Regions from separate parts of the Streptomyces sp. NBC_01384 genome, predicted to be linked through region 1. Evidence: riboswitches for the same ligand, from Rfam matches in the RefSeq annotation. Region 1 holds a riboswitch; the other holds the start of a gene.
The links. Region 1 has a riboswitch for S-adenosylmethionine ahead of thrC (threonine synthase). Riboswitches for the same ligand answer to the same signal wherever they lie in the genome.
Positions count from the first base shown of each region.

Region 1 (5,731 bases):
CGGTCCCCGCCCTCGCGGCCCTCGCCCCGAAAGTCGCCTCCGTCGCCGTGATCACCGGCCGCCCGGCCGGCGTCGCGGTCCGCCACGGCGGCTTCGCGGGCGTCCCGGGCCTCGACCACCTCGTCGTCCTCGGCCACTACGGCGTCGAACGCTGGGACGCCCGCACCGGCACCGTCAGCGCCCCCGCCCCGCACCCCGGCGTCGCCGCCGTCCGCGCCGAGCTGCCCGGGGTCCTCGACGAGATCGGCGCCTGGCAGGGCACCTGGATCGAGGAGAAGGGCCGCGCGGTCGCGGTCCACACCCGTCGCGCGACGGACCCGCAGGCCGCGTTCGAGGCGCTGCGCGAACCCCTCACCGACCTCGCCACCCGGCACGGTCTGATCGTCGAACCGGGGCGGATGGTCCTCGAACTCCGTCCCCCGGGCGTGGACAAGGGCGTCGCCCTCCTGGAGTACGTCCGCGAGGTCCAGGCCGAAGCCGTCCTCTACGCCGGCGACGACCTGGGCGACCTCCCGGCCTTCGCCGCCGTCGACAAACTCCGCTCGGACGGCATCCCGGGCCTGCTGGTGTGCAGCGGCAGCTCGGAGGTCACCGAACTGGCGGAACGCGCGGACCTGGTCGTCGACGGCCCGGCGGGAGTCGTACGCCTGCTCAGGTCACTGGCGGCGCACTGCGGCACCCCGTAAGGACTGCGGCGCTCCGTAAGGGGCGGCTCAGTCCTCCAACTCCCGCACCTGTTCAAGAAACCACTGCGCCGGAGGCAGGGCGGTCCCGGCGGCAGCCAGCCGCTTCGTACGCTCCGCCCGCTCCCCGACCGGCATGGCCAGCGCCTCGTCCAGCGCCCGCGCGGTGGCGACCACGTCGTACGGATTCACCCCCACCGCATCCTCGCCCAGCTCCTCGTACGCCCCCGCCTCCCGCGAGAGCACCAGCACGCACCCCTCGTCGGAGACGACCGGCACCTCCTTGGCGACGAGGTTCATGCCGTCGCGGATGGGGTTGACGAGGGCGACGTCGGCCAGCCGGTACGCGGCCAGGGAGCGGGCGAAGTCGTCCTTGACGTGCAGGACCACCGGGGTCCACCCCGGCGTCCCGTACTGGGAGTTGATCTCGCTCGCCACGCGCTGGACCTCGGCCGTGTAGTTGCGGTAGACGGCGAGGTCCTGGCGGGAGGGGTAGGCGAAGGCCACGTGGACCACCCGCTCGCGCCACTGCGGCTGGTCCTCCAGCAGCTGCCGGTACGCCAGCAGGCCCCGCACGATGTTCTTCGACAGCTCGGTCCGGTCGACCCGCACGATCGTCTTGCGGCCCTCGCCGATCTGCCCCCGCAGCGCGTCCATCCGCTCGGCCACATCCGCCTCGTGCGACCGCCTCCGCAGGAAGTCCGCGTCCGCGCCCAGCCCGTGCACGCCGACCCGGGTGTCGCCAAGCCCGCCGACGATCGCGGTGGCGCAAGCGGTGAACGCGTCCGCCCAGCGGTGGGTGAGGAAGCCGAGCCGGTCCGCGCCGAGCATGCCGCGCAGCACCTGCTCGGCGATGTCGTCGGGCAGCATCCGGAAGTAGTCGACCGGCGCCCAGGGGGTGTGCGAGAAGTGGCCGATGCGCAGGTCGGGGCGCAGGGCCCGCAGCATGCCCGGTACCAGCGTCAGGTGGTAGTCCTGTACGACCACCACCGCGCCGTCGGCCGCCTCGACGGCCAGCGCCTCGGCGAACGCGCGGTTGTACGCCTCGTACGACGCCCACTGACGGCGGAACTCCACGTCGAAGACCGGCTCCAGCGGGGTCTGGTACAGCATGTGGTGGACGAACCACAGCACGGAGTTCGCGATGCCGTTGTACGCGTCCGCGTGCACCTCGGCGTCGATGTCCAGCATCCGTACGCCGTCCTCGGCGACTCCGCGCCGGACCGCCTCGCGGTCGCCGTCGCCGAGCGCCGAGCACACCCACAGGGCGCCCGCCTCCGGCCCGATCGCGGAGAGGCCCGAGACCAGCCCGCCCCCGCCGCGCTTGGCGTGGAGCGAGCCGTCCTCTTGGACCTCGTAGGTGACCGGCCCGCGGTTGGATGCGACGAGGATGCCGTGGGCGCCTTGCTTTGAAGCGGGGGAAGCCATGCCTCGAAACCTAGCCCGGCGTCGAAACGCTCAAACGTTCCCTTCAGCCGTATGCCGTCTGCGGGCCGGTGGGGGTTTGTCGCGCCCACGCGGCGGAGCCGCATATGTCACAGCCCCGCATATTCCACAGCCCCGCGCCCCTACCGGGGCGCTTTCACGCTGCCCTTCGTTTCTGGTACTCGGAGATTTCGACCATCGGCGGACGTTCCTCCGTGTCCACCGAGTAGGTGCGCGGCTCGAAACCGTCCTTGCCCCGTTCGAACTGGGTGAGGGCCGGGCGGATGAGGTGGCCGCGGGCCAGCCGGAGCTGGGCGGTGCGGTAGATCGCGGCGGACATCCGGCCCAGCGCCTGCCCGTCCTGGTGGCGGTGCTTGCGTACACCCACGTCGACCTGGGCGAGCGCGTCCAGGCCCACCAGGTGCAGGGCGTCGACGAGCATGCCCAGCTCGACGCCGTAACCGACGGGGAAGGGGAGCTGTTCGAGCAGCGAGCGGCGGGCCGCGTACTCCCCGCCGAGCGGCTGGACGAAGCCGGCCAGCTGCGGCCAGTGCATGTTGAGCAGGGGGCGGGCCATGAGTTCGGTGACGCGGCCGCCCTGACCCGCGGCGCCGCCCAGCGGACGGTCGTACATCCCCTTCACGAGGTCCACGCCCGGCTCGGTGAGCAGCGGCCCCACGATCCCGGAGACGAAGTCCGACGAGAACTCCCTCAGGTCCGCGTCGATGAAACAGACGATGTCCCCGCTCGTCACCAGGAGCGAGCGCCACAGCACCTCGCCCTTGCCGGGCACGGTCGGGATGCGCGGCAGGATCTCGTCCCGGTGCACCACTCTCGCGCCCGCCGCGGCGGCCACCTCGGAGGTGCGGTCGGTCGAGCCCGAGTCGATGACGACGATCTCGTCGACGAGGGGCACCTGCTGCATCAGGTCGTGGCGGATGACGGCGACGATCTCACCGACCGTCTCCTCCTCGTTCAGCGCGGGCAGCACGACACTCACCGAGGAGCCCGTGGCCCGTTTGGCGGACATCAGTCTGTGGAGCGGGCGGTCGGTCACGGACCAGGAGCGGTTGTTCAGCCAGCGCTCAACTTCCTTCAGCACAGTCTGCGGCTCCTCACTGTCTGATCACCCGGTGTCACGGTGTGATCCGTCTCGCGGTTCGGACGACTATCTCAACTGTCCTGGCCTTCGGTTACAGTCTTGAACAACGCGGATGACCATCGCATGTCGTAGATCACTCGCGGACCGTCGCACCACACGCATCACCCGCACGACACAACCGAATACCGCTCATCCAGAGGGGCAGAGGGATACGGCCCGATGAAGCCCCGGCAACCCTCCAGCTGGTTCCTGTCACATCGCTGTGGCGAGGCTCCCGGCTAGGGAAGGTGCCAAATCCGTCTCATGGCGAAGTGCGTCGTGAGGAAGATGAGGAGAAAGGGCCTCGCCTCCATGGCTGCGCAGACAGTTGCAAGCACCACGAACTCCGTCGCGGGCGACACCGACACTGACACCGTAGCCGGTGTCGATCTCGGACCCGCCGCCGCGCTTTCCTGCCGCGAGTGCGGACACCGCGTGCCGCTCGGCCCGGTTTTCGCCTGCGAGGAGTGTTTCGGCCCGCTGGAGATCGCGTACGACTTCTCGGCCTACGAAACCGAAGAACTCCGCAAGCGCATCGAGTCGGGCCCCGCGAACATCTGGCGGTACGCGCCGCTGCTCCCCGTCCCGGCCGACGTCGCCGACAAGCCGAACATCAACCCCGGCTGGACCAAACTCGTCAAGGCCGACAACCTCGCCCGCGAGCTGGGCGTCGAGGCCGGCAAGCTCTTCGTCAAGGACGACTCCGGCAACCCGACGCACTCCTTCAAGGACCGGGTCGTCGCCCAGGCCATCGAGGCCGCCCGCGCGTTCGGCTTCACCACGCTCTCCTGCTCCTCCACCGGCAACCTCGCCGGCGCGGTGGGTGCCGCCGCCGCGCGCGCCGGCTTCCGCTCCTGCGTGTTCATCCCGCACGACCTGGAGCAGGGCAAGGTCGTCATGGCCGCGATCTACGGCGGCGAGCTCGTCGGCATCGAGGGCAACTACGACGACGTGAACCGCTTCTGCTCCGAGCTGATCGGCGACCCGGCCGGCGAGGGCTGGGGCTTCGTCAACGTCAACCTGCGGCCGTACTACGCGGAGGGCTCCAAGACCCTCGCGTACGAGATCTGCGAGCAGCTCGGCTGGCAGCTCCCCGACCAGCTGGTGATCCCCATCGCCTCCGGTTCCCAGCTCACGAAGATCGACAAGGGTCTGCAGGAGCTGATCAAGCTCGGGCTGGTGGAGGACAAGCCGTACAAGATCTTCGGTGCCCAGGCCGAGGGCTGTTCGCCGGTGTCCGTCGCCTACAAGGCCGGCCACGACGTCGTACGGCCCCAGAAGCCGAACACCATCGCCAAGTCGCTCGCCATCGGCAACCCGGCCGACGGGCCGTACGTGCTCGACATCGCGCGGCGGACGGGTGGGGCCGTGGAGGATGTGAACGACGAGCAGGTCGTCGACGCGATCAAGCTGCTGGCGCGCACGGAGGGCATCTTCGCGGAGACCGCCGGTGGGGTGACCCTCGGGGTCACGAAGAAGCTGATCGAGAACGGCCTGCTGGACCCGACGCTGACGACCGTCGTTCTGAACACCGGGGACGGTCTGAAGACGCTGGACGCGGTGGCCGGCACGGGGCTGACGGCGACCATTCGTCCGAATCTGGACTCCTTCCGAGAGGCCGGGCTCGCGTAGGGCTTGGCCCGGAGGGCTGTTTTCTACGCTGCGGACCGGTGGGGGGCCGGTCGCGCCCATGCGGCGGAGCCGCATATTCAGCAAGGCCCTGCGCCCCTCTGGGGCGCTACCCGACCGGAGGTCACAAGGAATGAGCGTCAACGTCCGCATCCCCACCATCCTGCGCACCTACACCGGTGGCCAGGCCGAGGTGACGGCCGAGGGTGGGACCCTCGGTGAGGTCATCGCGGACCTGGAGAAGAACCACACGGGTATCGCCGCGCGCGTCCTGGACGACCAGGGCAAGCTGCGCCGGTTCGTCAATGTGTACGTGAACGACGACGACGTCCGCTTCGAACAGGGGCTGGAGACGGCGACGCCGGACGGCGCGGGCGTCTCGATCATCCCCGCCGTCGCCGGCGGCTGACCGCCACGCATCCGATTACGTACGGTGAGATAGTTACCCTTGGTAATGCCAATCACCGAGAGTTCATCGAATTGCCCCCTCCGCGAGAGAAGCGGAGGGGGCAATTCAGTATGGTTGAGCGCGGTAGAGTTGGGGAACCCGCTGCACTTCGCATGCCGGGCGCATATGAGTTCGCGCCCGAGGTCCGGCAAGAAGTAGCCAAAGTCCCCCGCCTTTTTGAGCCGTTTATGGCATTTATGGGGCCCGACTTGCCCTGAAACTTCACAAATTCTCCCCATATTCCCGATCGACCGTGCCCGGAATTCTCGTCCAATTGACCTGTTGCAGACGGCAGTTGGACAGATACATTCAGCCGCGGTCGACGCGTTCCGGCGCACACCCCCAACCGTTGGGGGGTGAGGTCTGACCCGGGTCCGCGAAGTGCGGTCCTGTGCAAGGGCCAGT
Region 1 is NZ_CP109559.1:5,288,279-5,294,009, forward strand. Features, by position in the region: gene otsB (trehalose-phosphatase) at 1-686, shown strand, start outside; gene OG747_RS24450 (trehalose-6-phosphate synthase) at 714-2,111, opposite strand; gene OG747_RS24455 (glucosyl-3-phosphoglycerate synthase) at 2,266-3,210, opposite strand; SAM riboswitch class I at 3,397-3,544, shown strand; gene thrC (threonine synthase) at 3,562-4,881, shown strand; gene OG747_RS24465 (MoaD/ThiS family protein) at 5,012-5,287, shown strand.

Region 2 (5,731 bases), 2.7 Mb from region 1:
CCGTCCAATGCCCGGACGGGGGCTCTTTGCCGTCCCTCCGGCTGGATAGGGTGGACTCGCCCCTGCGCATAGGGGTGAGTCCACCCGTGTACGTCCACGCACGTACGAATCTACGAACCCAGGAGCGACCATGAGCGCTGTGAACCCCGCTGGAGGCAACACCGCGGCGGCCCGCTCCTGGCCCGTGGTGCTGAACGGCCTGCTCGACGGCCGCGACCAGAGCGCGGACGACACGGCCTGGGCGATGGACCGCATCATGAGCGGCGAGGCCACGGACGCGCAGATCGCCGGGTTCGTGGTGGCGCTGCGGGCCAAGGGTGAGACGGTCGAGGAGATCACCGGGCTCGTGCGGACGATGTACGAGCACGCGAACGTGATCGAGGTGCCGGGGGAGACCGTCGACATCGTCGGTACGGGCGGTGACGGCGCGAAGACGGTGAACATCTCCACCATGTCGTCGATCGTCATCGCCGGGACCGGCGCCAAGGTCGTCAAGCACGGCAACCGGGCCGCGTCCTCCGCGTCCGGCGCCTCGGACGTCCTGGAGAAGCTCGGCGTCAATCTGGAGCTGACCCCGAAGAGGGTGGCCGAGGTGGCCGAGGAAGCAGGGATCACCTTCTGCTTCGCGGTGAAGTTCCATCCGGCGCTGCGTCATGTGGCCGCGGCGCGCGGGCAGTTGGGGATCCGGACGGTGTTCAACTTCCTCGGTCCGCTGACGAACCCGGCGCGGGTGCGGGCGCAGGCGGTCGGGGTCGCGGACGCCCGGATGGCGCCGATCGTGGCGGGTGTCTTCGCCGAGCGCGGCAACTCGTCGCTGGTCTTCCGCGGCGACGACGGCCTGGACGAGCTGACCACCACCGCGACGTCCCGGGTCTGGATCGTCCGCGACGGCAAGATCACCGAGGAGCGCTTCGACCCGCGGGACGTCGGCCTCGATCTCGTCCCCGTGGAGGCGCTGCGTGGGGCTGACGCGTCCTACAACGCGGACATCGCCCGGCGCCTGCTGAACGGCGAGACGGGCCCCGTACGGGACGCGGTGCTGCTGAACTCGGCGGCGGCCCTGGTCGCCCTGTCCCCGACCGACGCACCGCTCGCGGAGCAGCTGCGGGGCGGGATGGCGAAGGCGGCGGAGGCCATTGACTCGGGGGCGGCGAAGCGGACGTTGGAGCGCTGGGTGGAGATCAGCAACGCCTAGGCGTGCGGCGGGGGCCAGGTTTGCGCCCCCGCCGCCTCTGCCCGTCCCATCCCTGGTGGCTCCGCCCCCAGACCCCCGCCAGGGGCGCTGCGCCCCTCCTGGCGTCCCGCTATCCGGACACCGGGGTTGCGGGGGGAAGACCGTGTGGCAGGATGCTGCACAAGGTCATGAGCGACAGCCATGAGGCCCCGGCCGGCTGTCCGGCAACCCTCCGTCCGTGGCGGGGTGCCCCGGGTGAAGACCAGGTCGTAGGCAGTGAGGTCTACGGCAAGCGCGGACCCCTCGCCCTCTTTCGAGTGGACACAGTCCAGGGGTCCTGGTCGTTCGAGGGAGCCTTCTGTGAGCAAGCGAATGCGATAGGGCGTAGAGCCCCGCCTCCGCATACCCCCTTTGCCTTTTTTCCTGCGTTGAGCCGTACTGGCGTACTCCCGTACCCCCCCGTGTACCCGGCTCGCGCAGCGATTCCGCCTGCCTCTCACAGGAGCTCGCCATGTCTGTCTCCACCGCTGCCGCCGACCAGTCCGTTTGTGCCCCTCTGTCCGTTCTGGGGCGAGATGTCACCGTTCCGCTCGTCACCGGTGGCGAGGTCACCTACGCCGCGCTCGACTACGCCGCCAGCGCCCCGGCCCTGCAGCGGGTCTGGGACGACGTCGCCGCGTACGCCCCGTACTACGGCAGTGTGCACCGCGGCGCCGGGTACCTCTCCCAGCTGTCCACCGATCTCTTCGAGAACGCCCGCAGGACCGTCGGCGAGTTCCTCGACTGCCGGGACGGCGACCAGGTCGTCTTCACCCGCTCCACCACCGACTCGCTCAACCTGCTCGCCGCCGCCCTTCCGGCCGACTGCCAGGTGTTCGTCTTCGAGACCGAGCACCACGCCTCGCTGCTGCCGTGGAAGGACGCGCGGGTCACGTACCTCGACGCGCCCCGCACCCCCCAGCAGGCGGTCTCGACCCTGGAGCGCGCCCTCGCCGGCCGCGACCCCCACGGCCCGGCCCTCGTCTGCGTCACCGGCGCCTCGAACGTCACCGGCGAGCTGTGGCCGGTGCGCGAGCTGGCCGCCGCGGCGCACGCGCACGGCGCCCGCATCGTCCTCGACGCCGCGCAGCTGGCCCCGCACCACCCGGTGTCCCTCCGCGACCTCGACGTCGACTGGGTCGCCTTCTCCGGACACAAGCTGTACGCGCCCTTCGGCTCCGGCGTCCTCGCGGGCCGCTCCGACTGGCTGCGCGAGGCCGAGCCGTACCTCGCGGGCGGCGGCGCCAGCCGCCAGGTCACGCGCCGCAGGGACGGGGGAGTGGACGTGGAGTGGCACGAGAGCGCGGCCCGGCACGAGGCCGGTTCGCCGAACGTGATCGGCGCCTACTCCATCGCCTCCGCCTGCAAGGCGCTCACGGAGGCCGGCTTCGACACGCTTCTCGCGCGCGAGCAGCAGCTGATCCGTGCGGTACGGGAGGGGCTCGCGGAGGTGCCCGCCGTGCGCGTCCTCTCCCTCTTCGGCGACGACGCCCCGCGCGTCGGCGTCATCTCCTTCGTCGTCGAGGGCTGGAACAGCTCCCACTTCGCCGCGGCGCTCTCCGCCGAGTACGGCATCGGGGTGCGCGACGGTCTTTTCTGCGCCCACCCGCTGGTGCGCACGCTCCTCGGCAGCGACCCGGGGACGCAGGGTGAGTGCGGGGCGCCCGAGGCGGCGCCCGGGGAGAAGTCCCTCAACGCGATCCGGGTCAGCTTCGGGGCCGGTACGCCGGACGAGCATGTGGAGCGCTTCGTGCGGGCCGTGAAGGAACTGGTCCGGGACGGCGCGCGGTGGAGCTACCGCACGGAGGACGGCCGCTGCGTGCCCGCGGTCTGAAGACGGCGGACGGCGCGTGGGGGGTCAGGCACCCTCTTCCTGGGCTCCGCTCCCCACTCACCCGCGCCTACTCACCCCTACCTAGCTGTCGAGGCCGATCGCGAAAGCCGCCTCCAGGTCGTGCTGGGAGTACGTGCGGAACGCGACGTGGGTGTCCGTCGCCTCGACGCCGGGGATCTTGCTGATCTTGCCGGGGATGACGTCCGCGAGGTCGTCGTGGGCCTTCACCCGGACCATGGCGATCAAGTCGTATGTGCCGGTGACGGAGAAGACCTCGCTGACACTGTCCAGCGCGGCGATCGACTCGGCGATCTCGGGGATCCGGTCCACGCTGGTCTTGATGAGCACGATCGCGGTGATCACGGCTGGTTTTCTCCCTCGGGTGCTGCTGCTGGGGTTTTCACTCTAGTCGGCCGACCGAACCGCACCCACGCGTAGACGAAGCCCACCGAGAAGCCCACCAGGTGGGCCAGATAGGCGACCCCGGGACCCGAGGGGCTGCGGCCCGCCGCCAGCCACTGAAGGGTCGCCCAGAAGGGCAGCACCACCCAGGCGGGGAAGCGCAGCGGCAGGAAGAAGAGGAACGGGAAGAGACTGGTCACCCGGGCCTTGGGGAACAGGTACAGGAACGCGCCGAGGACGGCGGAGATCGCTCCTGAGGCGCCGACGAGGGTCTGCTCGGAGGTGGAGTTCGCGATCGCGTAGCCCAGCAGGGCGAGATAGCCGCAGGCCACGTAGAAGACGGCGAACTGGACGTGGCCCATGCGTTCCTCGGTCATCGCCCCGAACACATAGAAGAAGAGCATGTTGCCCAGGAGGTGGAGCCAGCTGCCGTGGATGAACAGGGCCGTGGCCGGGGTGAGCAGGGCGCTCGGGGTCCCGCCGAGGAGCTCGGCGGGGATCACGCCCCAGCGCCGGAAGTAGGCACGCTGGGCGACCAGCAGCTCGTCCCCGGTGCCGTACCCCGGATTGAGTCCCGAGGCCGGGCCGATCAGGAAGATCAGACAGCACAGGATGATCAGCCCGTACGCCACCGGCGCGGACTGACCCCGCATCGCTCTGCCGACTGTCGTACCCCGTTTGCTGATCATGGACCAGAGCATGACGTAACCGGACCGATGTGCACAGAGTGCCTCGCCGCCGTGGACGGCCGAGCGTCGAGTACCCGCCAGGCCGTAGGGTAACGAGCCACACGCACCAGAGACTGGCGCTGGACGGACACTAGAAGGAAAGCGACTGCCACATGACGGTTCCCCTGCCGACCGCCGAGACTCGCTGGCGCTGCATGCTCTGCGGCAACCTCACGCGATTCGACGTGACCCGCTCCTCCAAGGTCGTCGAGTATGTGCACCTCGACCTCGCCGGTGAGCCGAACGTCGAGGAGCGTGAGGTGGTCAGTGAGACCATCGAGTCGGTGCGCTGCCGCTGGTGCAACGCGGTGGATCAGGTGGAACTGGTGGACAGGCCGGGCGCCGGCTCCTGAGGGAGCGGGCCCCGCACAGACATTGGGGTGACGGATGGTGGAGACCACAGGCGGGGAGCCGGACGACGGCACCGCTGAGGTGCTCGACCGTCCGCTGCCCGACGGCGTGCGCCGACGTGTCGTGCAGATCGTGTCGGACGGGTTCGGCGGGTTGACCATCGCCGAATTGCCCGCCCAATTGCGGCAGTATGCGCGGTTCGCTCCCAACCGGCGGGCGAAGTTCGCCGGTAACGCCATGGCTGCCGCGCTGGAGACCGACCCGCTGTTCAGGCAGCGTATCGCCGAGAAGCTCAGAGAGGCGCAGCCGGAGCTCGCCGGCGCCCTCGACTCGGGCGCGCCGCCACCGGCCGCGGATCCGCTGGACGTGGCGGCCGCGGCCTATGTGCTGCGCCCCGTCGGCTGGGTGAAGTTGGTGACCGCGGCGGGCGAGGAGGCCCTGCGGGCGGACGCCGAGCGGGCCGACGAGGAGAGCCGGGCCGAGCTGGAGCGGCTGCGCGAGGAGCTCGCGGAGGCGCGCGGGCAGACCAGGGCCGAAACCGAGCGGTTGCGTACGGAGTTGGAGTCGGCGAAGAAGGAAGCCGAATCGCTTCACCGTAAGTTGCGCGGCGCCCTCAGCGACGTCAAGCGGGGCGAGGCCGCGCTGCGCAAACTGCAGGGCGAGATGGACACCGGGCGGGCGGAGGGGCAGGCCCAGGTGTCCGCCGCCGAGAGCGAGACCCGGCGGCTCAAGGCGCGGCTCGCGGAGGCCGAGGCGGCCTTGGAGGCCACTCGCAAGGCGGCCCGCGAGGGACGCAGCGTCGAGGACATGCGCGTACGCCTGCTGCTCGACACCGTGCTGGACGCGGCGCAGGGGCTACGGCGCGAACTCGCGTTGCCACCCGTTTCCGTACGGCCCGCGGAGACCGTGGACGCGGTCGAACCGGGACGGATGACACCAAAGGACATCGCCACCCGTGCGCTGTCCGAAAACGATCCCGCGATCCTCGACCAGCTGCTCGCGCTCCCGCAGGCGCATCTGGTCGTCGACGGCTACAACGTCACCAAGACCGGCTATCCGCAGATGCCGCTCGAGAAGCAGCGGCTGCGGCTGCTCGGACAGCTGTCGCAGCTCGCCGCGCAGACCGGGGCCGAGGTGACCTGTGTCTTCGACGGGGCCGAGCTGGCCGCGCCCGTGCTGCTCGCGCCGCCGCGCGGGGTGCGG
Region 2 is NZ_CP109559.1:2,602,425-2,608,155, reverse strand. Features, by position in the region: gene trpD (anthranilate phosphoribosyltransferase) at 131-1,195, shown strand; SAM riboswitch class IV at 1,359-1,475, shown strand; gene OG747_RS11740 (aminotransferase class V-fold PLP-dependent enzyme) at 1,686-3,047, shown strand; gene OG747_RS11735 (Lrp/AsnC family transcriptional regulator) at 3,129-3,410, opposite strand; gene OG747_RS11730 (rhomboid family intramembrane serine protease) at 3,407-4,138, opposite strand; gene OG747_RS11725 (hypothetical protein) at 4,291-4,530, shown strand; gene OG747_RS11720 (NYN domain-containing protein) at 4,565-5,731, shown strand, end outside.
Region 2: another riboswitch for S-adenosylmethionine. It lies ahead of OG747_RS11740 (aminotransferase class V-fold PLP-dependent enzyme); the one in region 1 lies ahead of thrC (threonine synthase).